DNA from 4 places in the Rhizobium sp. 01L410 genome. Region 1 is predicted to be linked to each of the others. Evidence: riboswitches for the same ligand, from Rfam matches in the RefSeq annotation. Region 1 holds a riboswitch; each other region holds the start of a gene.
What was found. A riboswitch is a leader RNA that binds a small molecule or an ion and turns the genes downstream of it on or off. The one in region 1 is predicted to bind cobalamin.
Positions count from the first base shown of each region.

Region 2: linked by a shared signal. The riboswitch ahead of AC1DV9_RS24990 (ABC transporter substrate-binding protein) and the one ahead of AC1DV9_RS21920 (CbtB domain-containing protein) in region 1 are both predicted to bind cobalamin.
Region 3: linked by a shared signal. The riboswitch ahead of metE (5-methyltetrahydropteroyltriglutamate--homocysteine S-methyltransferase) and the one ahead of AC1DV9_RS21920 (CbtB domain-containing protein) in region 1 are both predicted to bind cobalamin.
Region 4: linked by a shared signal. The riboswitch ahead of bluB (5,6-dimethylbenzimidazole synthase) and the one ahead of AC1DV9_RS21920 (CbtB domain-containing protein) in region 1 are both predicted to bind cobalamin.

Region 1 covers NZ_JBFTST010000010.1:208,249-215,395, reverse strand. The annotation lists gene AC1DV9_RS21940 (sensor histidine kinase) at 1-1,295, opposite strand, end outside; gene AC1DV9_RS21935 (sulfite oxidase-like oxidoreductase) at 1,568-2,230, shown strand; gene AC1DV9_RS21930 (hypothetical protein) at 2,215-2,826, opposite strand; gene AC1DV9_RS21925 (CbtA family protein) at 2,996-3,733, opposite strand; gene AC1DV9_RS21920 (CbtB domain-containing protein) at 3,746-3,955, opposite strand; adenosylcobalamin (AdoCbl) riboswitch at 3,955-4,105, opposite strand; gene AC1DV9_RS21915 (histidine phosphatase family protein) at 4,163-4,720, shown strand; gene AC1DV9_RS21910 (response regulator) at 4,979-5,422, opposite strand; gene AC1DV9_RS21905 (sensor histidine kinase) at 5,419-6,912, opposite strand; partial or broken gene AC1DV9_RS21900 (hypothetical protein) at 7,027-7,147, opposite strand, start outside.
Region 2 covers NZ_JBFTST010000014.1:63,546-70,692, reverse strand. The annotation lists gene AC1DV9_RS25025 (hybrid sensor histidine kinase/response regulator) at 1-150, shown strand, start outside; gene AC1DV9_RS25020 (RidA family protein) at 184-531, opposite strand; gene AC1DV9_RS25015 (hypothetical protein) at 729-1,034, shown strand; gene AC1DV9_RS25010 (isopenicillin N synthase family dioxygenase) at 1,071-2,111, opposite strand; gene AC1DV9_RS25005 (hypothetical protein) at 2,299-2,862, opposite strand; gene AC1DV9_RS25000 (ABC transporter ATP-binding protein) at 2,998-3,762, opposite strand; gene AC1DV9_RS24995 (FecCD family ABC transporter permease) at 3,759-4,799, opposite strand; gene AC1DV9_RS24990 (ABC transporter substrate-binding protein) at 4,796-5,812, opposite strand; cobalamin riboswitch at 5,978-6,233, opposite strand; gene AC1DV9_RS24985 (GntR family transcriptional regulator) at 6,394-7,080, shown strand; gene AC1DV9_RS24980 (GntR family transcriptional regulator) at 7,120-7,147, shown strand, end outside.
Region 3 covers NZ_JBFTST010000001.1:429,892-437,038, reverse strand. The annotation lists gene AC1DV9_RS01955 (peroxidase family protein) at 1-1,724, opposite strand, end outside; gene AC1DV9_RS01950 (sensor histidine kinase) at 2,231-3,562, shown strand; gene AC1DV9_RS01945 (response regulator transcription factor) at 3,719-4,393, shown strand; cobalamin riboswitch at 4,470-4,665, shown strand; gene metE (5-methyltetrahydropteroyltriglutamate--homocysteine S-methyltransferase) at 4,769-7,096, shown strand.
Region 4 covers NZ_JBFTST010000002.1:332,757-339,903, forward strand. The annotation lists gene AC1DV9_RS06160 (NAD+ synthase) at 1-599, shown strand, start outside; gene AC1DV9_RS06165 (hypothetical protein) at 644-850, shown strand; gene AC1DV9_RS06170 (TolB family protein) at 992-1,822, shown strand; cobalamin riboswitch at 1,840-2,021, shown strand; gene bluB (5,6-dimethylbenzimidazole synthase) at 2,065-2,748, shown strand; gene AC1DV9_RS06180 (DUF2865 domain-containing protein) at 2,745-3,842, opposite strand; gene AC1DV9_RS06185 (NADP-dependent malic enzyme) at 3,967-6,279, opposite strand; gene AC1DV9_RS06190 (UDP-2,3-diacylglucosamine diphosphatase) at 6,493-7,147, shown strand, end outside.

The sequences.
Region 1 (7,147 bases):
AGCGTATCGCGGATCGCCTCGTCGAGCGGCACTGGCCCGAGCTTCTCGTTCGGCTTGCGGGCGAAATTGCGAAGATGCTTGCTGATCGCCGCCATCCGGTCGATCAGCCCGCCGATACGGCGGATATTGTCCTGTGCCTCGGTGTTTCGTCCGCGGTCGAGCAGCACGGCCGCGCTATCCGTGTAGGTTTTGGCAGCCGCCAGCGGCTGATTGAATTCGTGCGAGAGTGCCGCCGACATCTGGCCCAGACCGGCAAGTTTGCCGGCCTGGATAAGATCGGCCTGCGTCTGCCGCAGTTGTTGCTCCGTCAGGCGCCGTTCGGCGATCTCTTCCTCGATCCGGCTGTTGACCCGCGCGAGATCGGCCGTGCGCTCTTCGACGCGCCGTTCCAGCTGGTTGCGGGCGTCGGCCTGCAACTGCATGCGTTCATTGAGCCGCATCCGGCGCTGGCGCAGAACGGCAAAGGCGAGACCGGCAATGCAGAGCATCAGGAAACCGGCAACCAGCGCCGTGCGCGCCCGCGCCCGGACGGAGCCGGTGTCGAGCAGAACGTTCACGGTCCAGTCTTCCGCCTGCATATATTGCGAGAGCACCAGATATTCCTTCTGCGCGCCCTCCTCGATCATCGTCATCAGATCATGCTCTGCGAACCGGCTGCGGCCGAGCGGCAGTGCCGTCAGCGCCGCGTTGGCATAGCGCCGGGAGGCCTCGGTCCGCTGCATGCGATCCGCCGTCAGCGGCAGGATGCTGTTATAGAGCCAGGCCGGCTTGCCGGACATGAAGATGATGCCTTCAGGATCGGAGACGAAGATGCGATATTCGCCGCTGGTCCAGGAAGACTCGATCATGTCGATATCCACCTTGAAGACGATGACGCCGCGGATGTCATCGCCGGCCCTGATCGGTGATCCGAAATAATAACCGCGCTTCAGCGAGGTCGTCCCCAGTGCGTAGAAACGCGACTGCTTTCCGGCAATCGCCTCCTGGAAATACGGGCGGTAGCTGAAATTCTCGCCGATGAAGCTTCCCGGCATATCGAAATTGCTGGCGGCGATCGTCTCGCCGTCGGGCTTGATCACATAGATGTCTGAGGACTTGAGGAGATGGTTGATCTCCTTGAGATAGAGGTTCGCGGCGTCCCGAAGATCCTTGTCGTCGGGATGCGTGACCAGTTCCTTGATGTCATCGTGATCGGCAATCAGCGCCGGCAGTGCCTCGTAGCGGTTCAGGTGACCGCTGAGGGCGGAGACGGCCAGCCGCAGCGCCGTCCCAGCCTGCGCCGAGGCCTCGCCCATATAGGCGCGCGTCGCCAGCGATCCGCCGTAATAGAAGAAGGCGAAAACGACGAAAGGCACTGAAAACAGCGCAAATGTAAGCCTATGCCTCTGAGACAGCGGCGGCTCCTCCCATTTTGCCTCCCTCCCCAGGAAGGCAACCCCGACCGCCCGATTGTACTGACCGGCGCCGCGAATTCCAAGAGGCCAGCGGCATGGCCAAGGCGATCACCCTGCCCTTGACACTCCGGGCCCGGAATTGTCCTATCGGCCGACTGTGATGGGAGACCGCGATGACCGACGAACAGGCGCCTGTTGACAGCAAGCTCACCACGTCCAAGCGCCGTTGGGCGGCGGAAGGCAAGTTCCTGACAGGGCGAATTGCCCGCCCGGAGACCGAGCGCTTGCCGCCCGGGCAGCATCTGGTGAAGAACTGGCCGGTGCTCGATCTCGGCGAGCAGCCGGCGATATCGCTGGATGATTGGAAGCTCGAGGTGCGCGGTCTCGTAGAGACACCGCTTGCGCTGACATGGCCTGATTTCCAGTCGATGCAGCAGAGCACCCGTGTCAGCGACATCCATTGCGTGACGACATGGTCGCGCTACGACAACCGCTGGGAAGGTGTTTCGACCCGCGATCTGCTGGATGCCGCCATGCCGAAGGCCGAAGCCGGCTACGTCATGCTGACGAGCTATGACGGCTACACGACCAATCTGCCGCTGGCGGATTTTGCCGCCGAAGACGCGATCCTGGCGACCGCCTGGGAGGGGCAGCCGCTGACGGTTGATCACGGCGGCCCGATGCGGCTGGTCGTGCCGCATCTCTATTTCTGGAAGAGCGCCAAATGGCTGCGCCGCATCGACCTGATGCCGTCGGACAGGGCGGGCTTCTGGGAAATGAACGGCTATCACATGCTCGGCGACCCCTGGCGCGAGCAGCGCTACTCCGAGGACTGAACCTTCAGCAGCCTGCGGCCGGCGAAGAAGACGCCAAAGATCATCGCGAAGAAACCGGTCAGCGACGCCATGCTAGCCGTATGCAGCGGAATTTCGCTCCAGCGCGGCTTGATGACATCGGCAGTGTTGAAAGCCTCGCCGCTGAAACGGCAGGTGATCAGCGACAGGCCGCGGCGCACCATGTCGGCATCGGCATCCGAGATAATCGCGTCAGCCTCTCCAGCCTCGCGCGGCATATCCCGCAGCGACAGCAGAACCGCCTTGGTGGCGGCCAGATAGGCGTGAGCGCATTCGTTGAACGGACTCTCTTCGTCGGTCACGCTGCCGGGCATACGGCCCCAGAGACAGTAGGAATACTGGATCTGCGCATAGTTCAGCACACGGCGGAACGGCTCGTTGGTATCGGTGGCGGTGGACGCCAGCGCGATGATCCGGTCGCGATAATCAGCCATGACGGCCATTTCGCCATGCGAAATTTCAGGGACAGGAATGCCGCTGTGGTTTTCCGACGCGGTGCGGCTATGGGCCATGGCTCCGCCGGTCAGCAGCGCGAGCGCAGCTACAGAGATCGCCGAACGAAGAAGCAGCCGTTTCATCGCAGACCTTACCAATCCCTCATTCCTGTGCTTGTCACAGGAATCCAGTGCGTCCATGTCCATGGACGCGGGAAACTAGAGTCATTCACCGCGCCGACGCGCAGTGGCTGGATTCCTGTGACGAGCACAGGAATGAGGGAGAGTGCGGAACACCTCCCTCACCAAGCTCTCACCGAAACGCCGGACGGCCAACCGGGGACCGCGTTTCCAGCCGCTTCTCGGCCAGGAAGCCGAAGACCACCGCAAGCACCGACCACAGGATCACGTGCATGCCGAGCGACGTCGTGCGGAAGCTCCAGAGCACCGCTGCCGAATATTTTTCCGGCACCTCGTTGATCGGCGGCAGCAGGTACTGCACGAGGCCGATGAAGACGATGTAGGCGATACCGGCGATGATCGAGCCGTTCCAGATGCCGAAGCGGACAGCCAGATTGCGGGCCAAGGCCACGGCGGCGACGAGCGCCCCAACCGAGACGACGATCATCAGGAAGAACAGCTCGGTGCGAACGCCGATCGTGTCCGGATTACCGACAGCCGGCGGATTGGCCGGGTACTTGATGCCGGGAACGAGGATGATGGCGACGAAGGCTGCCAGCGCGATGACGGCAGCGGTGCCGCGGGCGCTGAGCTTGCTGAAGCGGCCATGCACGAAGGCGAAGGCGAGAGCAAAGAGGCCGCCGACGGCGATGCCGTAAGCCATCACGCCGGTGAAGAGGCCGATGCCGGCCTGAGTGGCGCGGCTGACGATTTCGGGTTCGGCGGCTTCGCCGGCAGCCGTGGCAGCGGCTTCCTCGAAGGCAATCGCCTTGTCGACCAGCGGCTCACCGAATGTATGGGCGAAGGCAAACACCAGGATGCCAGCAATCGCCCCCGCGATCATCCCACGGAGTAGAAGATTTCCAACCATGTCTGTCGTCCTTTAGTGGCAGGGGAAGCCGAGAAGGTGGCGGCCGTCATGCACGAATTCGTGGACGTAGCCGCCCGAGAATAGCGCCATGGCGCCCTCTTCCGTGCCGACAAAATAGATGGCGATGATCATCAGCAGGCCGCCGAAGATCGCCCATGGCAGGATTTCGCCTACCGGGATTGGCGCTGGTGCTGCAACAGGCGCAAAAGTGGTGTCAGACATATATTCCTCCTGGAATGACGCGTTTCAGTCGAAAGAGTGTTGGCGGCAAGGTCTGACTTCCAGCCTGCTTTCGCATCCTGGTCACAGTGGCGCGACCGCGCCGGATTTCCACCGGCTTCCAAACCCGCAACATGCCCGTTATATCTCTAGGCTGAGAACTGTCAACGAAACTTCATTTGCCATCCACGGCAAGCCGGAGGCTCACCTGTGCATACCCGGCTGACCTGGATCTGCCACGGCCCGACCAGCGCAAACCGCGAAGGCCGCTTCCCTCTGAACGAGCCACTGGAACAGAGCGCCGTTGTGGAAACCGCAGCGTTGACGGAGAGGCTTCGGCACGCCGATCGGAGCGCAAACAGCCCTGCCCTGGCAGGATTGCAGACGGCCGAAATCTTGAGCCTTGCCGCCACCGGCGATCCCAGGCTCGCCGATCCTGACTACGGTCGCTGGAAAGGACGCTCACTCGCCGATCTGCAGGCAAAGGAGCCGGACGCTCTGGTTCAATGGATGACGGATCCGCAATCGGCGCCGCATGGCGGCGAAAGTCTCGCGAAAGTTCAATCTCGCGTCACCGGCTGGATGGAGGAACAGCAGAACCTCGACGGGCACATGATCGCAATCGCCAATGCCGCGGTGATCCGGGCCGCCGTTCTCCATGTACTGAACGCGCCGCTCGCCTCGTTCTGGCTGACGGATATCGAACCGCTTGCCATCCTGCGCATGAGCCATGACGGCCGCCGCTGGGCGCTGCGCTTCGGCCGCTAAAGCTACCATTCCCAACGCGAAATTTAGATAAGCCTTACGCAAGCAAGTTGCGCGATACCTATTGAACCCGGCTTGCCGGGCGCTAAGTCCTTGCCCCGGGGAGACCAGCCATGACGTATGATTGGAGTGGGGAGCGTACACGGCGCATGCGTCTTCTGAAGATCGCGACCGCCGTTGTTCTCATAGGCTTTGTCATCAGCATCCCGATGCTGGTGAGCTGAAAGAAGGGCGAGCAGCCAAACTGCTCGCCTTTTCGCATTATTGCTGCGGAATCTGGATGACCGCAAAGAACAGGCCGAGCTGGCGGATCGCGTGCGCGAAGCCTTCATAATCCACAGGCTTGGTGATGTAGACATTGGCGCCGAGATCGTAGCAGCGCTGGATTTCACGCTCGTCATCGGTCGTCGTCAGGATCACCACCGGCATGCGCTTGGTGTGCTCGTTGCCCTTGATCTGCTCGAGAATGTCGATGCCCGAGGTGTCAGGCAGATTGAGATCGAGCAGCACCAGCAGATAGCGGTCCCTGCTGACCTCACCGCTGCGATCGGCACCAAGGATGAAATCGAGAGCGCTCTTGCCATTGGTGAAGGGAACGATCTCGTTGTTCACGCCGGCCCGGCGCACGTTCTTCTCGATAAGGCGGGCATGCCCCTCATCGTCTTCGATCATCACGATCGTGACTTCCTGGCCCGTGGCTTTCATGACTCTGTACCCTTTACGATGGTGGTGAGATCCGAAGGCAGGAGCAGCGTGAACGTGCTGCCGGTACCCTCAATCGACTCGACAGTAATGTCGCCGCCCAAATTTCGTATTAACGAACGCACATATGCGAGGCCGATCCCCTCGCCCGGCTGGTCTTGCTCGCCGGCGCGGCGGAACAGCTCAAAAACGCGCTCGCGGTCGTTCTTTGCAATACCGCGGCCATTATCCTCGACATCGATCTTGATACGGCCCTTGCCGGCAGGCATTGCCCGGACCGCAATCTTCACCGGGCGGCCAGGATAGCGGTATTTGACCGCATTGTCGAAAAGGTTGCCGACGATCTGGTCCAGCGAGAAGCGGTCCGTGATGAGCGCCGGAACGCGAATGTCCATCTCCATCGTCCCGTCGGCAGCGACCACCTGGTGGTGAACGCTCGCAGCCGCAGTCTCCATCGCGGCCTTGAGGTCGACCCTCTCCGGAACCAGTTTGCGGCGCCCGTCGCGGGAAATCTTCAGGATGGCGTTGATCAGCGAATCCATCTTCCGCGTCGACGAGCGGATGAAGCTCATCGCCTCCGGAAGGTCTTCCTCCACCGCCAGCCGCGCTTCCTTGATCTCGCTTTCGCTCGGCTTCTTCTCGTCGGCCATCACATAGGCCGTCACTGCAATGAGGCTCGCCTCCAGCTCGCTGAGGAAGCCCATGATATTGACCAGCGGCGCGCGCAGGTCGTGGGTGACGATATAGGCGAAGCGCTGGATCTCCTGGTTCGCCTGCATCAGATCCTCCGTGCGCTCGTTGACGCGCTCCTCAAGGCCGCTGTTCAGCGCTTCCAGTTCCTCACGCGCCCGCGACAGATCGCGCACATGTTGGAAGATAATGAGGATGGCGCCGCCAAGCACAATCACGATCGCCAACGCACCGCCGACGGTGACCCATTGCAGATCGCTGGCGGCCTCGAGCTGCTCGGCAACGATCACCCGCAAATGCTCGTCGGTCAGCCCAATGAAGCCGATCATAAGGCGCCGGGCATCGTCCATGTAGACGCGCCCGCTGTCGTTGCTGACGATGGCAAGCGCTTCCTGCTGCCTTCCGCTCTGGGCGAGCGCTACGGTGTTCTCGACCTCTGCCAGCTTGCCGTCGATCGCCTTGTCGAGGTCAGGCAGTTTCCCGGCATATTCCGGGTAGTTGGCAACGGCATCGGCAAGGCGCTTTCGCCGCTCCGGCAGATTTTTCAAGGCCAGATTGAAAGGATCGAGATAGCTCTGCTCGCCGGTCAGCAGAAAGCCGCGCTGGCCGGTTTCGGCATCCTGAAGCGCCGACAGCAGATCGGCCGAGCCGCTGCGGATCCGGCGCATCTCGGCAACGGTATCGGAATAGACCCGGTTTTCTCTCGTCAACCACAGCGAGGTCCCGACGATGCCCACCAGAAGCAGAACGCCGAGCCCGAGCATGATCAGCGTCGAGCGAACGAAGGAGGTGTTGGATGACATCAGGGATTTCTCTGAAAAGGATTTTCTGAAATACAAGTGACGGAAAAACGCCCTGCGATCAACCCGATGACCGCAAGGCAATGATACCCAGCGTGACTATAAATGGGATTTGCGTCAGTGTTTGACGCCGTCGCCCGCTATCGACGGACTGGTCACCGAAACCGGATCGCTTGCCGGAAACGTATCCTCAAGGCCGCGATCAAGCTGCGCTTCCAGCTCCTGCTCTGCCTTGGAA
Region 2 (7,147 bases), on a different contig from region 1:
GCCATCGCGCCGGCCCTGCCGATCCTCATCGCGTCCGGCTACGCGGAACTTCCCCCAGGGGTCGATCTGGACGTCGCAAGGCTTGGAAAGCCCTACACACAGGACCAGCTGGCCAATGAGATCGCCAAGGTCGCCTTCAGTGCCCGCTGATCGCGCATCTGATTTGCAAGACTGACGGGGCGATTACTTCGCCGCGATCGCCGTCATTTCAACGAAGAGGTCAGGCGAAGCCAGCCTGGCCTCGACCGTTGCACGAGCCGGCGCATGTCCCACCGGCACCCACGCATCCCAAGCCGCATTCATCTCGTCAAACCCCGAAATGTCGGAGAGGTAGATGGTGACGCTGACGAGATTTTTCTTGCTGACGCCCGCCTGCGCCAGCGTATCGTCGAGGCTGGCCAGAACATCTTCGGTCTGCAGCCGCACCGGCTGGCCACGGGTGGTTTCAGCCGTATGGCCGGCGAGGAAGATCAGGTTTCCGACGACCACTGCGTCGCTCCAGCGCGCCGCCAAGCCAATTCTCTCGACCATTCAAATGCCCTTTCATGCTCGATCTCGTCTGAGCCACAGCGCTAGCGCCTGAAATACGAAAAGGCCAGCATCTTCTGGGGCGCGCGGCCTATCCCTGGAAGTTGGCATCGGTTCGCCGGTTTTGCTGAAAGTTTAAGTTGACCGTTCCCGATGTCAGGACGACATTTACAAGCGTATCAAGGCAGGAGGAGAAAACGGTGGAAGAGTTGGACCGCTGGCGCCAGATGGCAAGTGCGCCGAGAGACGGCAGCCGGATTCTGGTGACGATCCGTCCGTCCGAACAGGGATCGGCGGAAGTCGATCTCGCCTATTGGTCGAATGGCGATCAGTTTGGCGGCGAAGGCTGGCGCGCGTCGGATTCCTCGCCCGGGCAGATCATCGAATATGCCGAACCGGAATTGAAGTGCTGGATGCCGATGCCTTCCGCAAATCTCGGACGCAGCTCGATGCCGGCGCCCTGGGCGGGCGACGACCATCAGAACCTCGATGGTTCCGGCATCTAGGAAACTGGAAGTGTTGCCAGCCCGGATTCGGGCGGGCTACGATCCGAGAATTGATTTCGCCAGATCGGCATGGTGGGTCTGAGCGACATCAGGATGAGATCGCAGGCGGCTCTTCAGCTGATTGATCCCGACTTCGCGAAAGATCGGGTTCAGCGGATCCGCGGTCACGCCACGCTCATTGCTGCGAAGCGCTTCGGGAAGCTCGATCACCGGTATCGTCGCATCGGGACGCGAGCCCAGGAAGAACGCCACGGAGAACCGCTCGACGCCACGGGGTGGTGCGACGACGTCGTGAACGTCTGCACGGACGAAACCGTTTGTCGCCAGTTCAAGGAGTTCGCCCGTGTTGATGACGAAGGTGCCGGGAACCGGCGGGGCGCTGATCCAATCACCGGCCTCTGTGCGGACGCGCAGGCCGGGCGTCTTGTCCTGGAGAAGAACGGTGACGAAGCCGCCATCCTTGTGTGCCCCGACGCCCTGATCGGTCTCGGCGACATCCCGGCCCGGATACCGGATGATCTTCAGAAGCTGCGACGGCTGCGGATCGTAGATACCGGCGAAGACATCTTCCGGCTGGTCGAGCGCAACAGCGATGGCCTTCAAAATATCGATGCCGATCCTTGTCACTTCCGCTTGATAGGCGAGAAGAAGCGGTTTCAGTTCAGGAAGGGCTTCCGGCCACTGGTTCGGGCCCTGAAGCCATTTCCATGGCGGCGTGGCGGGACCGATCTTCGCAGCCGTACCTTCGGTGTTGATGTCGAGCTGCTCGCGCCAATCCTGTTCGCCGCGCGTGCGTTCCTGCCCGGCGCGATTGTATCCTCTAAAATGCGGTGACTTGATCATCTCGATCTTCAGCTTCTCGTCCATCGGAAGCGCAAAGAACCTTTTGGACGCGGCAATGACATCGTCGATGAAAGCCTGCTCGACCCCGTGCCCGGTGAGATAGAAGAAGCCGTGATCATGAAGCACATGGCGAAGCTCTGCGACGAAAGCCTCGCGTTCCCGGCCGTGAAACCGCGAGATATCAAGCACAGGCAGCGCACTGCCGGATGGGTTGGCGTCGTTCAGGGCCGTCATGAAAGTCCTCGTATTCTGGGGCGCGTCGAAGAGCCCAGCATAGAGACGATCGAACGGACTGAAACACAGATCCGTTCAAGGTCGCGGTTCAGATTGAAAAACCGTTGCCCGCCACGGCCGGACGGAAGAACAAATCACCGGAAGAGACACGCCGACACCACATATGCCCGTTGCCGGTGAAAGCGCTCTATCGCAGCATCGGTGCGTCTGCCGTGACAAACAGCAGCCGCAAGGCCGCGGCGAGAAAATGGGCGAGCGCAAGAGCGGCAGCAGCGGCAGCGTTGATCACCAGCACCTGCGAAATGACGGCAATAGAAAACGCGCCTTGGCCCGATGGCAGGACGGACGTCGCTGCGAAGAGGACGCCTTCATACACCACGAAGGCAGCCAGAAACGTGCCGGCAGCCATAGCAAAGATGCCGGTCTGAAGCCTGATAACAACAAATGCCGCCAGGAGAGAGGTAGCAGCAGCCACGCCGATGGCGAGACCCCAGGCATAGCTGTCCCAGGCCTGCGGGTAGCCGAGAATGAGATAACCCACCACCTGGTTGCCCAGCCATGCGAGCAGAACCGCATAGATCGCCATTTGCCGCGGAAGCGCCATGGCGGAAACCGCCGACAGCGCAACGAAGGGCGTGACGCATGCGAAATAGAGACTAAGGACGACGCTGGAGCCCGCTGTCATGGCAATCCAGGCTGCCGCGGCACCCGTTGAGACGGGATGCAGAGGAAGCTGACGACGTTCGGTCATGACCATGCTCCAGTTCATCGGGATCTACTGTAGCGAACTTCCAGTGAAATGCCATCCCGGCAAACTGGCGCAACACTCCCAATTGCGCGCGCCGGCAATTCTCCATGAACCTCAGGCAGCGGCTCAAGGCCATCTTCAGTCTATCGCATATTGAATGTTGTAGCGGCCGTGCACCGCCGATTGCTCGACATACGCCCGGACGCCAAAGACGCGGGCAATCAGATCTTCGTTCAAAACCTCCCATGTGGTTCCTAATGCAACCACTTTACCCTTCTGCAGCACGGCGAGGCTGTCGCAGAACATCGCTGCGAGATTGAGATCATGCATGGCAATGATGCAGGTCGTCCCGAGTTTCGACACGAGGGATAGAATTTCGAGCTGGTGCTGGATATCGAGGTGGTTTGTCGGTTCGTCGAGCAGGAGCTCGGTCGGCGTCTGAGCCAGAGCTCTCGCGATATGGACGCGCTGACGCTCCCCGCCGGAAAGTGTCTGCCATATCTGTCCGGCGCGGTGTTTCATGTCGACCCGCTCCAGGGCCATGTCGACGGCCGCATCATCTCCCGCATCCCAGGCAGAAAGCAGGCCGCGATGCGGCGTGCGCCCGAGCTGGACGACGTCACGCACGGTCAGCGGCGTATCGGTTGCCGATTGCTGCTCGACGAGAGCAACGCGCCGGGCGAGACTGGCTCTAGAGAGGATGGCGACGTCGTCCTCGCCGAGACGGATAACGCCGCTATCGACGCGGCGCAGGCGGCAGATTAGCCGCAGCAGGCTGGACTTTCCCGAGCCGTTCGGGCCCAGCAGACCAAGCACCTTACCTGGGGTCACCGATAGCGTGATGCCATCGATGATTAAGGTGTCGCCGGCCGAATAGGACACGGTATCGATGGAGATGCTCATGCACTTCTCCCGACGCGATAGAGGATGATCGCGAAAGCTGGGGCGCCGAAAAGCGCGGTGACCACACCGATCGGCAAGATCTGTTGCGTGATGATGATCCGGGAAACGATATCGGCCCCGACCATGAAGATCGCACCGCCGAGCGCCGTGGCCGGTAGGAGACGGCTGTGGGACGGGCCAACGATGAAGCGGGCGGCATGCGGGATGACGAGGCCGACAAACCCGATAGAACCGACCATGCTGACGACGGCCGCAGTCATGATCGCGGTGATGCCGAAAAGAACGATCTGCACCCGCCGCACGGCAACGCCGAGCGATGCGGCGGCATCCGAACCGAAGGCAAATGCATCGAGCGCGCGGGCGTGGAACTGGCAGGCGGCGAAGCCGGCGATCGCGATCGGCACCGACAGATAGACATCGGGCCAGCGGACGCCGCTCATCGACCCCAGGAGCCAGAACAGCACGCCGCGCGCCTGTTCCGCATTTGCGGATGTCGTGACGATATAGGAGGTGAGCGCATTGAAGAGCTGCGAGCCGGCAACCCCGCAGAGAATGATCCGTTCGCTGGAGCCCCCGGTGCCTGTCGCAAGAATGCCGACAAGCAGGAAGGCCACCACCGCACCGATAAAGGCACCACCCGACAACGAAAGAACGCCATAGCCGAGTCCGAGGATCATGACACAGACGGCCCCGGTCGAGGCGCCGGCGGAAATGCCGAGCACGTAAGGTTCGGCGAGCGGGTTGCGAAGAAGCGCCTGGAGGATGGCACCGCAGAGGGCGAGAGAAGCGCCCGCACTGGCCGCCGCCAAAGCGCGGCTGAGCCGGTAGTCCCAGATGACGCCTTCGTGGATGCGGCTGAGTTCGAACGCCGTTCCAAACAGCCGGTTCGAAACCGCCTTGGCGGTTGTCGCAACTGGGATCGCAATCTCGCCGATCGAGACGGCAAGGCTGATCATGACGCCAAGGAGGAGAACGGCGGCGGCGGTGAGCGCAACGAGCGCCCACCACCGGCGTTGCCAGGAAGCGGCAACTTTCACTGCGTAAGGCCGAAGGTCTTGATGCCGTTTGCCAGCGTTTCGATGCCGTCGATCGTGCGGATCGTCGGGTTCATCGACTGGGCGTCCATCATCACGAAATGCTTGTTCTTGACGGCCTCGAGTTCCTTGGTAACCGGATCACTCTCCAGGAAATCGATCTTTACCTTCGGATCATCGGCGGCATAGCGGCGGCGGTCCATGGTCGCGAGGACGATGACGGCAGGATTTGCCTGGGCAATCGTTTCCCAGCCGACCAACGGCCATTCCTCTTCGGTCGTGACGACATTCTTCGCGCCGACCGTCTTGAGAATATAGGCCGGAGCGCTGTTCTTGCCGGCGATGAAGGCGTCGCCCTTGACCTCTTTGCTGGAGAACCAGAAGACAACGGGCAGGTTCTTGCCCGAGGCACCCGAGATCGAGGCAACGGCTGCAGCCTCACGCTTCTTCAGATCGGCGATCAGGGCATCGCCGCGATCCTTGACGTCGAAAATTTCGGAGAGCTCCGCGATCTCCTGATAGATCAGGTCCATCGTGAACAGCTCCTTGCGAACGCCATCACCGCCATCGGCATTGATCTTGGCGACGCAGTCGGCAGGCGCGATGTAGGTATTGATGCCGAGATCGGCGAATTGCTCGCGCTTGCCGACAGAGCCTTGCGCACCGACATGCCATTCGAATTCGGCGGCGACCAGATCGGGTTCCTGACCGACGACGGCCTCGAAGCTTGGATCGTTGTCGGCGAGCCTTTTGATCTTGCTATTTGCATCGGCATATTGCGGCAGGACCGGCCCGACCCAGACGGCGGTACCGGCGACCTTGCCGGCAAGACCAAGCGAGAACAGGACTTCGGTCATCCCCTGGCCGATCGAGACGATCTTCTCAGGCGCCTTCTTGAACGTGACCTGCTGCCCGCAGTTGTTGAGGGTCAGAGGATACTGCGTGGCGGCAAGGCTTGTACCGGCGAAGCCGGTCAGGCCGAGGGCAAATGTGAGCGTGGCGATAATCTGGCGCATGGGACCTCGATTTAGGAGAAGCGGGCAGCACGACGCCGCGGAACACGGCGTGACTGCTCACGCAGCGCGGACGCGGAAAGCCCAATCGAGGCGGATGGAGGCCATGTATCGGCGAAGGGTCAGGTCAAACATGTCTGTTCCTTTCCAGGCATCCCCGCCCGGCTGATTGGATCGTGTTTGACGGCAGGTCTCCTGGCTCGCGAATATTCGCCTCTCATCTGCCTTCCCGCGATAACATCGCAGTGGCATGGCCTTGCGGCCCAAGGGAGACATCCAGCAGGCTGGTCTCCCGTGATGATCGGCAATCCGCTTACAGTTGCGGGGGCAGCCACGGTCTTGGTCCCTTTTGGGTCGTCCGCACCGTGTTCCCTATTAATCCCGTCGGAGACTTCCTCCGGGAACCGTCGGATGCAGTTACGACGCTAATATCCCGGCCGTCAAGACGCGCAGCGCGCCACCCTGGTTCGGCAATCAGGGTTCAGTACCCGCAGAACGGCCGCCAATCGCGTTTTCGCTTGTTGAATACGGCATACTTATTCCGTTATATATGAAGAAAATGGGAATATCAGAGGTAATGGCCGTTGAACGAAATCTCAAACGAGACCGTCGCAGAGAGCGGCTATCGGCAAATAAGGGCGGATATCATTTTCGGGCGGCTTTCTCCGGGGCAGAAGCTCAAGCTTGAAAATCTGAGAATCGCCTACCAAACCAGCGTCAGCACACTGAGAGAGATTCTCAACCGCCTGACATCGGAAGGCCTCGTCGTTGCCGAGGGGCAGCGCGGCTTCGAAGTCGCGCGTGTTTCGGTCGCCGACCTGAGAGAGACCGCAGCGCTGCGTCTGCTTCTCGAGGAGCACGCGCTGGAGCAGGCCTTCGAACAGGGCGATGTCGAATGGGAAGCGCGGCTGGTCTCGGCCCATTACAAGCTGGCGCGCATGGAAGAGGTGATGGCCTCGGGCGATACCAGTAGGGCGGAAGACTGGAAGCGCTACGACTGGGAGTTTCACCAGGCTCTGATCTCGGCCTGCGGATCGCGCCTGCTGATGGAAACACATTCGGCGGTGTTCGACAAATATCTGCGATATCAGATGGTGGCATTGTCCTATCGCGGCGGCGTTGCGGAAGAAGAGCACAAGCAACTGCTGGAGGCCGCTCTTCAGCGCGACATCACGACGGCGAAGAGAATATTGCAGCGGCATATTCAGCAGGGCGTCGAGCATGCGCTGAGCAAGGGTTCACTGGCGACCATTCGCCTATCGGCAGGATAATGTATTCCACGCACGATGGTGCGGGACGTAGAGGAATCAATGCTCAAAGTGACCGGTGAACATTCCG
Region 3 (7,147 bases), on a different contig from region 1:
GCGAAGATCGCCGGATTGATGTCGGTCGACGGCTCGAAGACGAAGGCATCGATATCCGGCTGCATCTTGCGGCCGAATTCCTCGAAGACGAGGTGCTGATACTGCATTTCGGTGGTGAAGCGGCCTGCCTGGAACAGACGCTCGCCGTTCCAGACGAGTCCCTCAAGTTCTGCCTCGGTTGTCGGCAGCGTGGTAATCGGCTCAAGCAGCCACTGGTTGATGAAGACCAGGTCGGCGCTGTCGAGGACGACCTGCTTGGTCTGCTCCACGACGCTGTTGTGCTCCGAGTGGAAGATGTGGTGGATCGACGTCAGGCCGATATTCTCGTTACCGCGGCCGTCGCCGGTGATGTAGTGCGCGTCGAGCAACTCATCATCGTAGGCAGTCTGCTGACCGCGGGTGTTGAAGCCGCCGGAATAGCCTACGGCGTCGTCACCGTCGGCCTGCAGGACGCCACCGGCGATGACCGGTACTGCGGCATGGGCGATATCATCGAGGAAGGCGTGGCCGATGCGGACGGCGCCAGCGGTGCTGACAGGAGCGCCCGGCGTCCCCGAGACAACGATGTCGTCGGCGGTGTTCGGAATGCCGTCTGCGCCGATGCCGATGATCACCTGGGCGAAGCCGTTGGCATCGGGGATGAAGCGGCCATAGGGATCGGTGCGCAGCAGTGGAATGTTGGTGACATCGGCATCGGTCAGGTCGATGCCGAGCATGTCGCGGGCCTGCGCCTTGATGTCTGCCCAGGTGGGCAGACCACGGTCGCCGTCAAGCAGATGGCCGGTCGCGACAGGCTTGCCCTCATGCATGACATATTCGCGCAAGAACACCTGATGCGATGCATGCGAGGTATAGGTCTGGTTCTGGTCGACCCAGGGAGTCGTGGTGTTGGCAGCCACTTCGCCGTCGGCGTCGCGGCTGGCGCGGGTCAGGACCATGAAATTGGTGTGCGGCGTTGCCGGATTGTAGAGCGGATCATCCGGTGACAGCGGAATGTACACGGTACCGGCGCCGCCCTTGGCCACGAGGTCAAGACCATGGTCGAAGAACTGGCCGAACAGCGTGAACATCGAGTTGTAAGGCGCGGAGTCGCCAATATCGGGCGAGACGTTCTCGAACGTGTAGACATAGACGGGACTGCCCGCGGCGGCGAGAACGGTGCCATCGGGGCCGACGACATTGGCTGCATGGACGACGGGCGCGCCATTGGCGTCCTGCATCGGTACGCGCGTTGCCGTCTTGCCCTCGGCGAGCATGGCATCATAGACCATGATCGCCGCCGGGTTGTTGCTGGTCTGATCGACGATCAGGTTGGAGATGATGCGCGGATCGGCGTCGACGACGGTGCCGGGTGCAAGCATCGGGCTGCCGCTCGATGTGCCCGGCGTATAGTTTCCGTTGGTCAGGTAAACCGGATTGGCCGGTGTCCCGAACATCTGTGTGTCGTCATTTTCGTTGAGGTAGTTCGGCTGCACCAGCGGCGTGAACGGCTGGTCGGCGGCGCCCCACGTTTCCTTGCCATCGAGCAGGTTGTTGTAGCTGCCGTCGACGGTTCGGAGGCCGTAGGGCAGGAGATGCGCCTGCGGCGCACCGGTGCCGGTCGCGCCGGCTGCTTCGCCGGCTTCGGCGACGAGCGCGGCAAGGTCACCACCGGCCGCATGCTGTTCGGCGATGGCGATCTGCTTCAGGATGAACTCGAGATCGTGTCTTACAAGCGTAACCATTTTCCCCTCCGTCGGCGCGCTGTCCTGGCGCCTGGTTTTTCGCAAACTTGTCCTGTCCGCCGGATCGCGCTGCGAGCCCGGCGGTTTGAATTGCCCCTGATGTCTTCAAAGCCCGCCTTGCAGGGCTGGCTTGGGATGATGCGATCTTGCGGAAAGTTACCGGGGTTTTGAACGGCGCATGGTCGGACGATGTTTTCGATGTTCGTCCACGGCAAAAGCAGGTCTTCGGTCCTTATCCTTCCGGGAGTAAGGTCCTATGATGAATTGGCCTTTGGTCTGATAGAATTCATACGGGCCTATAGTACAAAAATGGTGCTTTATTTCCTTGGGTAATATTGCAAGGATGATAGCGCTATCGGCCTTGGGGGGACGTTTTGCCGGACGAATACTTAGGCGCCAGAAATGCTGGCGTAGATGAAAGCGCGGAAGCGCCGCGACTGTTTAAGCGTATCCTTCGATGGGGCGCCGAGCGGACCCTTTCCACGCAGTTCCTGATCGCCAGCAGCTTGGTTATTCTGATCGCCACGGTTTCTGCGGGCTATCTGACGACGCGGCTGGTTGCCGACAAGGCGCTCAGCGGAAAGGCCGGCACGACGGCCTTGCTGGTTCAGAGCCTGACTGAGGCTGAGGTGCAGGAACTGGGCGCCTCGACGCGCCTTAAGGCCGCCAGCATCGCTCATCTCGACGCGCTGTTCGGCGATGCGGATCTCCAGGCGCGCTTCCCGCATATCGAGATATGGGCGCCCGACGGAACTGTTGCCTATTCCCGGACCAAGCAGATGATCGGCCACCGCTTCAGTTTCCCCGAGGGCCTGCAGCGCGCCTTGAAAGGCGAAATTGTCGCCGTCTATGCGGATCTTCATGCCGACGAGCACACGTTCCGCAACATCAATACCGAATATCTCGAAATCTACAGCCCGCTGCATGACCAGGCTTCGGGGCGGATCATCGGCGTGGCCGAGATCCATGAGGATCCGAGCGGTTTTGTCGATGAGCTCGCGCGGCTGCGGGTGGTCACCTGGACGACGGTGGCGTTGTTCTCCTTCGTCGTCATGCTCGGCCTGTTCCTGATCGTCAGGCGCGGCAGCCGGACAATCGAGCATCAGCGGCAGGTGCTGAGCCACCGCGCCGAGGAGGCAGAGTCCGCCTCGAAGGAATTGATGGAGCTGAGGGACACGGCGCGCCGGGCCTCCATGGAATTCGCCAACCTCAACGAGACCTTCATCCGCCGCATCGGCGCCGACCTGCATGACGGCCCGGTACAGCTGATGACACTGGCCATCCTACAGCTCGACGAGCTGCGCGACCTGACCAAGAAAGATGAGCGCGCAAGGCTCCTCGACGAGACCAGCAAGACGCTGGGTGAAGCACTGATCGAGGCCCGGACGGTCACCAAGTCGCTGCTCTTGCCGGAGATCCTGCATCTCTGGGCTAAGGACGTGGTGGCCGAGGCGATCAGGCAGCATGAGGCGCGGACCAAGACCAAGGTCGCCTTTGTGTCCAGCGGCACCAATGCCGACCTGCCGCCGGCGCTGAAGACCTGCATCTACCGCTTCGTTCAGGAAGGGCTTAACAACGCCTACCGCCACGCTGGTGGCAACGGCCAGCGTGTCCGATGTCGGATCGACATGCCGGTCATCGCGATTTCGGTCGAGGATGACGGTTTGCCCTCCGGGACGGTGCCGTTTGCGGCGCGCGAGGGCGGAATGGGGCTCTATGGCCTCCGGCAGAGGATCGAGAGCTTCGGCGGTAAGCTTGCTGTCACCAAGCGGCCCGGGGGTGGCATGATCCTGGAGATGGTGCTGGAGCTGCAGCAGGCCGACGCAGCTGGCCTATAAGGCGACGGACTATCCGAATTGATAACTGGCTGAAAGCATAGAGATCGAATAGACAGAAATCCGATGAAGTTAACCAAGCATTAAAATCCGTCTTTATGTTTGGCTCTGTTTACTTTAGAGCTATCGGAAAGAAGACGAGGGGGTTTATTCGTCATCATGTCTATCTCGGTCGCATTCGTTGATGATCATCCAATATTGTTGGATGGACTCGTTAATCTTTACTCGGCGAAGGAAGATCTTCGGGTGACTGCCCGCGGGCAGAACGCCATCGACGCGCTGAAGATCGTCGAGGAGCACCGGCCCGACGTTCTTGTCACCGATCTCAGCATGCCGGGCGATACACTGGCGGCACTCGAGCTGATCCAGAAGAACTACGAAGGCACCAAAGTCGTGGTCTTCACCGCCACCGCCAATATCGACACGGCGATCCAGGTGCTCAATCTCGGCGTCTGTGGCTATGTGCTGAAGGGTAGCACGGCGCGCGATCTGTATGAGGCGATCAAGACCGTGCATGACGGCAGCACCTTCATCACGCCGGGTTTCGCCACCAAGGTGATCCTGTCGATGAAGACGGCCGAGGTGCGCCGCAAGGCGCAGATGCAGAAGCGCCTGAGCGCCCGCGAGGAGCAGATCGTCAACTACCTGCTGCAGGGCAAGACCAACCGCGAAATCGCCAGCATGCTCGATATCAGCGAGAAGACCGTCAAGCACTACATGACGATCCTGATGCAGAAGCTCGATGCCCGCAATCGCGTCGAAGTGGTGCTTGCTGCCCAGAAGTTGCAGGCTCCCGTGGAGACCGGCGCGCCGTCCTCGATGCTGTTGTCGTAATCGGCGAGCACAGCCAACCGAAGAAACAAAGACATAAACATATCTTTATGTCTATTGACGTGCGATCCGTGATGCGACATGCTCGTGTCATCGTGGTTCTGCGGACCTTTGGTCCGGAGCTAAGAGGGAATCCGGTGAAAATGCCGGAGCTGCCCCCGCAACTGTAAGCGGCGAGCGGCCGTCCATTCATGTCACTGGGGAAGACGCCCCGGGAAGACGGACGGCAGCGTTGACCCGCAAGCCAGGAGACCTGCCGCGATCGATAACGTCCACGGGCGGGGTTGTCCGGTGTGCCGCTTTTGCGACCGGCACGCCTGTGTCCGCGCGCCGATGCGTCATCCCAAGCCTTGCCCATAACCCTCGGGGTAAGGAAACATGAGCATCAAGACTGCAAATCTCGGATTCCCGCGTATCGGAAAGCACCGCGAACTGAAGTTCGCGCTGGAAAGCTATTGGGCCGGAAAGGCCGATAGGACAGCACTTCTCGACGTCGCCAAGACATTGCGGGCCGAACATTGGACCCTGCAGAAGGCCAAGGGAATCGATATCATCCCGTCCAACGACTTTTCCCTCTACGACCATGTGCTCGACACGGCGGTGATGGTCGGCGCCGTACCGGCCGAATATGGCTGGAAGGGCGGCCCCGTCGATCTCGACATCTATTTCGCCATGGCGCGCGGTTCTGCGGGCGTTGAGCACAGCGATTGCGGCCATGTGCATCATCACGAGGGCGTTCCGGCACTCGAAATGACCAAGTGGTTCGATACCAACTACCACTACATGGTGCCGGAATTCACCCGCGACCAGCGCTTCGCGCTGACCGAAAACAAGCCGCTGCAGATGTTCCGCGAGGCGAAGGCGCTCGGCATCCACACGCGCCCGGTCATTCTCGGCCCGGTGACCTTCCTGAAGCTCGGCAAGGCGACGCAAGCAGGCTTTCATCCGATAGAACTGCTCGACCGGCTGCTGCCTGTCTATGCGGCCATCCTCGCGGAGCTCAGCACTGCGGGCGCCGATTGGGTGCAGATCGACGAGCCAGCCCTCGTGCTCGATCTCACAGACGCTGAGCGGAACGCGCTGACCACGGCGTACAGCGCGCTTCACCAGCTGGTGCCGAACCTGAAGATCATGATCGCCAGCTACTTCGGAGCATTGGACGACAATCTCAAGACGGCAGCGGCGCTGCCGGTCGCAGGTCTGCACGTCGATCTGGTGCGCGCGCCCGAGCAGCTCGATGCGGTCGCATCAGCGGTGCCGGGTGGCCGGGTATTGTCTCTCGGCGTCATCGACGGCCGCAACATCTGGCGCGCCGATCTCGAGAAACTGCTCGATCGGGTCGAGGCGCTTTCCAAGACGCGTCCGATCGAAATCGCGCCGTCTTGCTCGCTTCTGCATGTGCCGATCGATCTTGCGCTCGAAACGGCTGTCGATGCCGAGGTCAGGGGATGGCTGGCTTTTGCCACGCAGAAGCTGGATGAACTCTCGGTCCTCGGCCAGGCGCTTGCGCAGGGGCGTGATTGCGTGGCCGATGCGATCGGCAAATCTTCGAGGGCCGCGGCCGCCCGCGCGGCTTCGCCGAAGGTCAATGATCCCGCGGTCAGGCAGCGCATTGCGGCGATCGACGAGACCATGAAGCGCCGCAAGGCCGGTTTCGCCGAGCGCAAGGCGATCCAGCAGACGGATATCCGCTTGCCGCTGTTCCCGACGACGACGATCGGGTCCTTTCCGCAGACGCCTGAAGTCCGCAAGGCCCGTTCGGCACACACGAAGGGGACGCTCAGCAATGCAGACTATGAGGCTTTCCTGCGCAAGGAAACCGAAGCAGCCATCCGCTGGCAGGAGGAAATCGGCCTCGATGTGCTCGTCCATGGCGAGTTCGAGCGCAATGACATGGTGCAGTATTTTGGCGAGCAGCTGTCAGGCTTTGCCTTCACGCAGCATGCCTGGGTACAGAGCTATGGGTCGCGCTATGTCCGCCCGCCTATTATCTTCGGCGATATCGCGCGGCCGAAGCCGACGACGACAAGCTGGTGGCAATATGCCCAGTCTCTGACAGACCGGCCGGTGAAGGGCATGCTGACTGGACCGGTGACGATCCTCAACTGGTCCTTCGTGCGTGATGATATCGCCCGGAGCGAAGCATGCCGGCAGATCGCGCTGGCGATTCGCGACGAGGTCGGTGATCTCGAAAAGGCCGGCGCCAGAATGATCCAGATCGACGAGGCAGCACTCCGGGAAGGCCTGCCGCTGCGGCGCTCGCAATGGAAGACCTATCTCGACTGGGCCGTCGAAAGCTTCCGCCTGTGCTCGACCGGTGTCAGCAACGCGACGCAGATCCACACGCATATGTGCTACTCGGAGTTCAACGACATCATCGATGCTATCGCCGCGATGGATGCGGATGTGATCTCGATCGAGACGTCGCGCTCGAAGATGGAGCTGCTGGAGGCATTCCGCAGTTTTGACTATCCGAACGAAATTGGCCCGGGTGTCTACGACATCCACTCGCCGCGCGTTCCCGATATTGCCGATATGACGAGTCTGCTTCTTTTGGCGCGCGAGCGGCTTGGCGATTCGCAGCTCTGGATCAATCCGGATTGCGGCTTGAAGACCCGCAAATGGGAGGAAGTGAAGCCAGCGCTAGTCAATATGGTGGCGGCGGCGCGGTCTTTGCGCGAACGCGTTGCCACGGCAACGGCCTGATCGTCATCGCATTCGAGGAGCCGGCTTTTGCCGGCTTCTCTTTTCCACAGC
Region 4 (7,147 bases), on a different contig from region 1:
GCTTTACCTCGGCGCTCTCGGACCTCTTCGAAGGCACCGATAGCGGCATCACCGAAGAAAACCTGCAGAGCCGCGCCCGCGGCACGATCCTGATGGCGATCTCCAACAAGTTCGGCTCGATGGTCGTCACGACGGGCAACAAGTCGGAAATGTCGGTCGGCTATGCGACGCTTTACGGCGACATGAACGGCGGCTTCAATCCGATCAAGGACCTCTACAAGATGCAGGTCTATGCGATCTCGCGCTGGCGCAATGCGCATGTGCCGCCGGATGCGCTCGGACCGTCAGGCGTGGTGATCCCGCAAAACATCATCGACAAGGCGCCCTCTGCCGAACTGCGGCCTGATCAGACCGACCAGGATTCGCTGCCACCTTATCCGGTTCTCGACGACATTCTCGAATGCCTCGTCGAAAAGGAAATGGGTGTCGACGAGATTGTCGCGCGCGGCCACGATGTCGCGACCGTGCACCGGATCGAGCATCTGCTCTATCTCGCCGAGTACAAGCGCCGCCAATCGGCGCCCGGCGTGAAGATCACCAAGAAGAATTTCGGCCGCGACCGCCGCTATCCAATCACCAACCGTTTTAGGGATCGGTAGGGGTATCATCAATTGCTGTTTGTCTAGATTGAGAGGTGACGAGCATGGCATTGCGCACAATTGCCTTGGATGAGCTCGATGGTTTTCAATTGGACGAAGCAAACCGGCTTTATTGGCGGGGCGAGACGGTTGTTCTTGAGCGCCGGTTGAAGCTCGAAACATATCAGATTGTTCTCGCTACATTGGCTACGGTCGGCGCCGTCGCATCTGGAATTCATCCTTTCCTGGTGAGTTGGCATCTTCTGAACTGAGGATTTCGTGTCCTTGAACCTCAGTTCGCTTTTGAAGCGCTGCGCCTTTATCGAAACGCAGATGCATGGCACAAACCGCATGCAAATCAGAATGAAGCGGAACGGCTAAGCGCCGGGCCGCAGCAAATGCGGGAGGCATGCATGCGCAGTTCGGTCGAGATCTACAACATCCTCACCGGTCAGAGCCGGGTCGTGTTCCAGACGGAGCAGCTGATCGAGGCGCCGAATTTTTCGCCCGATGGCCGCTACCTACTGCTGAACGGTGATGGCCTTCTCTATCGTTTGTCACCGGATGGTGAGGGCGGTCTGCAGCAGGTCGATACCGGCTTTGCCACGGCCTGCAACAACGATCACGGCATTTCGCCCGATGGCCGCCGCTATGTGATTTCCGACAAGACCGAGCACGGCAAATCCTGCATCTATACGCTGCCGTCGGAAGGCGGCGCGCCAAAGCAGATCACCGAAAACCTGCCATCCTATTGGCATGGCTGGTCGCCTGACGGAAAGGAACTCGCCTATTGCGGCATCCGCGGCGATCTCTTCGACATCTATACGATTTCCGTCGATGGCGGGGCCGAGCGGCGGCTGACGCATGGCGAGGGGCGCAATGATGGGCCTGACTATTCCTTCGACGGCCAGTGGATCTATTTCAATTCCAGCCGCACCGGGCTGATGCAGATTTGGCGGATTCATCCCGATGGGACCGGCCTCGAGCAGGTCACGCACGACAATTACGGCAACTGGTTTGCCCATCCGGCGCCTACCAACGACAAGGTGCTGCTGCTTTCCTACGACCCTGACGTCTTCGATCATCCGCGCGACCTGCATGTGCGGCTGCGGTTGATGGATATGGACGGCGGCAATCTGACGACGCTTTTCGAGCTGTTCGGCGGGCAGGGCACGATCAATGTTCCCTGCTGGTCACCTGATGGTGACGAGTTTGCCTATGTCCGGTATTTCCCGGCTACTTGAAGCGTCTCGTAAAAGCGGGCAAGACGCTTCGGTCAGGTGCCCGCTTGTCGCGGGAGAATCGGGAATCCGGTGCAAGCCCGGAACGTGCCCAACGCTGTAAGGCCGACGCCTGCCGCATCATGCCACTGGTTGACACCGGGAAGGCTGCGGCGGGCGGATGACGCCAAGTCAGAAGACCGGCCTGGCATCATAGACTGATCCCGTGCGGACGGCGGGGCGGTTGCGTTGTTGGGGATTTGACGATGCGGCCCATGAACAAGGATGCGCTTGAAGGCGCGTCTGCCTTTTCCGCTGACGAGCGCGACGCCGTCTACCGGGCGATCATGACCCGGCGCGATGTGCGCGACCAGTTTCTGCCTGATCCCATCCCATCCGATGTGCTGATGCGGCTGCTTGAGGCCGCACACCACGCGCCCTCGGTCGGCTTCATGCAGCCCTGGAATTTTATCGTCGTCGAAGATGTCGCTGTCCGCCAGCGCGTCTGGAACGCCTTCGACCGGGCGAACCGCGAGGCGGCCGGGATGTTCGATGGTGAGCGGCAGGCGACATACCGATCGCTGAAGCTCGAGGGCATCCTCAAGGCGCCGCTCGGCATCTGCATCACCTGCAATCCGTCGCGCAGCGGTGACGTCGTGCTGGGGCGCACGCATAACCCGCGGATGGATAGCTATTCGACCGTCTGTGCCGTGCAGAACCTCTGGCTCGCGGCACGGGCTGAAGGCATCGGCGTCGGCTGGGTCAGCATTTTCCACGAGAGCGAGCTCAAGGACATTCTCGGCGTGCCCGTGCATATCGAGATCGTCGCCTGGCTCTGCGTCGGCTATGTCGATACGCTCTATAGCGAGCCCGAGCTGGCCGTCAAAGGCTGGCGGCAGCGGCTGCCGCTCGACGAGCTGATCTTCCGCGATGGCTGGGGCCGCCGCTAATTCCGCTGTTGCTGCTGCGGCTGCGGGCCCGATGTTGCCGGGTTCTTCAGGTCGATACTGCCCTGGTCGCCCGCGAGAAATTGCGGGCCGATCTGGCGTACCTTGCTGTTTCCGGGGTCGTAGGGGCGGTCCGGTACCTGTGCCTGCGGCGCAGCCGGTGTGGGGGCGGCCGTTGCCGGCGGCTTGGTGGTGATTGTCGTGATCGAGCCCTTTGGCGGCGGCGCGCTGACGGTCTGGTTCTTGCGCATCTGCTCGTAATAGGCGGTCAGATTGCAGGTGCAGGAGGATTTCTCGCCGGGTGCCCGGTTCTTGTAGGCGAAGGCGTTTGGCATGGCGCTGTAGCGCGCGCCGGTCGCGGCCGAGATCATGTTGGCGGCGTCGGTATTCGAAACGTCCTGATAGAAAAGTTCGGTCTCGATGCCGGGACACATTTTCGAGCAGGTCGAGGCGTCGCGGCTGAAATCGATCGAGGTCGCATTGGTGCTGATCGGGAAGAAGCCGCCGTCGCAGCTGCGCACGCACATGGTGCTGACATGCGACATCATCTCGCCGCGCGGCACACCATATTGCGTGTTGCCTTCTTCGCCGTTGCCGAGCGGAATGAAGGTGTCGCCGCGCATCGCCTGTTCTTCGGTACTTGGCGCAGGGACATAGGCGCGCTCGTCCGGCTGATAGCCCGGATCGTCGTTGCAGCCGTTATCGTCGAGGGCGGCCATCAGTTCGCGGCGTTCGTTGACATCGCTGCCGCCGGCCTCCCGCAGTTGGTTGCGGCGGTCCTGGAGGTAGTGGATGTTGTCGATCATCCGCGATTCCGATTCCTGCAGATCGCTGCAGTAGCGGTCATTCTCGCCGCCGATGACGACCATGCTGTCGACACTGCAGCCGTTGCTGCGCAGGTCGTTGCGCAGCTTGCGTAGCTCGAGGTTCTGTTCGGCTATGGCGCTTGCATATTGACGGATCTCCGGGCCGTTGCCGATCACCTGCGGCAGGTCGGCAAGGCGTCCGCGCAGATCTTCGCAGATCGCGCTGGTCTGCGCCGCCGCGGGCGCGGCAGTAGCGAGAAAGAGAGCAAGGGTCAGGCTTCGGCGTTTCACGGTATCATCCCGCAGCATAGTAAACCGGAAGCGGCAGAGCATTTGCCGCATCCGTTCTGTCTAGCTGCCTTCCGTTAACAAGCTAACGACGGAATTCTAACGCATTTTTCCGATCTACGGCAAATCACGCCGGCTGCTGGGCCTCGACGACGGCGAGCGCCGCCATATTGACCACACCGCGCGACGTCACCGACGGAGCCAGGATGTGGGCCGGGAGCGCCGTGCCGAGCAGGATCGGGCCGACATGCAGGCCGTCGGTCATCGACTTGACGACACCGAGCGTGATGTTGGCGGCATCGAGGTTCGGGAAGACCAGCAGGTTGGCTTCGCCGTGCAGCGTGGTGGAGGGCATGACGCGCTTGCGGATTTCGTCGGCGATTGCGCTCTCACCATGCATTTCGCCATCGACTTCGAGATCGGGCGCGGCGTCACGGATCAGCTGCAGGGCACTGCGCATCTTGGTGGCGCTTTCGCTTTCGCGCGAGCCGAAATTGGAATGCGAGACGAGGGCGGCGCGCGGCGTGATGCCGAAGCGCTTGATTTCCTCGGCAGCCAGAACGGCGGATTCAGCCACTTCCTCGGCGCTCGGATTGAACGTCACGTAGGTGTCGGTGAAGAAGGTGGCGCCGCGCTGCGAGATCAGCAGGCTGAGTGCCGAGAAATCGCGGACATCCTTGCGCTTGCCGATGATCTGGCGAACGTCGCGCAGGTGCTTCTCGTAACGGCCTTCGAGGCCGCAGATCAGCGCGTCTGCTTCGCCGCGGCGCAGCGCCAGCGCACCTATGACGGTGGTGTTGGTACGCACGATCGTGCGGGCCGCTTCCGGGATGACACCCCGGCGGCCGACGAGGGACAGATAGAGATCGACATATTCGCGGAAGCGCGGATCGTCTTCCGGATTGATGACGGCGAAGTCGGAAAGCGGGCGGATGCGCAGGCCGTAGCGTTGCAGGCGGGTTTCGATGACCTGCGGACGGCCGATCAGGATCGGTTCGGCAATGCCTTCTTCGATGAGAACCTGAGCGGCGCGGAGCACGCGTTCGTCTTCACCTTCGGAGAAGATCACTCGCTTCTTTTCGGCAGCCTTAGCGGCCGTAAAGATCGGCTTCATGATGAAGCCGGAGCGGAAGACGAAGCGGTTCAGCTGGTCGAGATAGGCGTCGAAATCGGTGATCGGACGGCGTGCGACGCCGCTCTCGGCCGCTGCCTTGGCGACGGCAGGCGCGATGCGCAGGATCAGGCGCGGATCGAACGGCGAGGGGATCAGGTAGTTCGGTCCGAAGATCGGCGTTTCACCAGAATAGGCGCGGGCGGCGACATCGGACGGCTCTTCGCGGGCGAGGCCGGCGATGGCGCGGACGGCTGCCATCTTCATCGCTTCGTTGATCTCCTCGGCGCCGCAATCCAGCGCGCCGCGGAAGATGAAGGGGAAGCAGAGAACGTTGTTGACCTGGTTCGGGAAGTCCGAGCGCCCGGTGCAGATCATCGCGTCCGGGCGGGCGGCGCGGGCGAGTTCTGGCATGATCTCCGGCGTCGGGTTGGCGAGCGCCATGATCAGCGGCTTTTCGGCCATCTGCTCGAGCAGTTCCGGCTTCAGGACGCCGGCAGCAGAGAGGCCGAGAAAGACATCGGCGCCGCCGATGTTTTCGGCGAGTGTGCGGGTATCGCTCTTCTGCGCGTAGACGGCTTTCCACTCGTCCATGAGCACGTTGCGGTCCTCGTAGACGAGGCCTTCGATGTCGTGGACCCAGATGTTTTCGCGCTTGGCGCCGAGTTCGACGAGCAGATTGAGACAGGCGAGCGCCGCAGCGCCGGCGCCAGACGTGACGATCTTGACGTTGCTGATCGACTTGCCGGCCAGTTCCAGGCCGTTGAGGATGGCGGCGGCGACGATGATGGCGGTGCCGTGCTGGTCGTCATGGAAGACGGGGATTCGCATCTTTGCGCGCAGCTGCTGTTCGATCTCGAAGCATTCAGGCGCCTTGATGTCTTCGAGGTTGATGCCGCCAAAGGTCGGCTCCAGCGAGGCGACGGTCGAGACCATCTGCTCGACGGTCGAGGCATCGACCTCGATATCGAAGACGTCGATATTGGCGAATTTCTTGAAGAGAACGGCCTTGCCTTCCATCACCGGCTTGGACGCGAGAGGGCCGATGTTGCCGAGGCCGAGAACGGCGGTGCCGTTGGAGATGACGGCGACCAGATTGGCGCGCGAGGTATAGTCGGCGGCCGTCTCCGGATCGTCGCGGATCGCGAGACACGGCGCGGCGACACCAGGCGAATAGGCAAGCGCCAGATCGCGCTGGTTGCCGAGCGGCTTGGTCGCCTGAATTTCGAGTTTGCCGGGGCGGGGATAGCGGTGGAAGAACAGCGCCTGTTCGTCAAGAGTTCCACCTGTCAGGTTCTTCTCCGTCTTGGATTTGTCCTGATTATCCATTGCCTTCTCCAATACCGCAGTCATGTCGTTTGAAGCCTTCTCCATACAACAATCAGTGCGGCGGGACAGCGGGAATTTGAGGTTGAAAGCGGAAAACTCTTATGCCCGGAGGATGCGTCAAACAACCGCGCTGTCATCTTCCTGAAACACGAGTCTGATTTTGGAAGGCCAGATGAACGATGGGGCACGGGCAGGATGCCTGTGATGGATTACATGGATACGCGACACTTCCGTACGCTCTTCATTTCCGATGTGCATCTCGGTTCCAAGGCTGCCAAGGCCGACTTCCTGATCGACTTTCTGCGCCACCACGAGGCAGACACGATCGTCCTCGTCGGCGATATCGTCGATGGCTGGCGCCTGAAGCGCAGCTGGTACTGGCCGCAGGTCTGCAACGACGTCATCCAGAAACTGCTGCGCCAGGCGCGCAAGGGTACGCGCGTCGTCTACATTCCCGGCAATCACGACGAATTCCTCCGCGACTTCCCGGGCATGCATTTCGGCGGCATCGAAGTGGCCGAGCGGATGATGCACGAGGGCGCCGACGGGAAGAAGTATCTGGTGCTGCATGGCGACGAATTCGACGTCGTGGTCCGCAATGCCCGCCTGCTCGCCTATCTCGGCGACTGGGCCTATGACATGGCGATCCGCATCAATATCGTTCTGGCCGCCATCCGCCGCCGCATGGGCATGCCCTACTGGTCGTTCTCGGCCTGGGCCAAGTTGCAGGTCAAGCATGCCGTCAACTTCATCGGCGAGTTCCAGCGCGTCGTCGCCGACGAGGCCCGCAAGTGCGGTGCCGACGGCGTCATCTGCGGCCATATCCACCATGCCGTGATCGAGGAGATGGATGGCGTGCGCTACATCA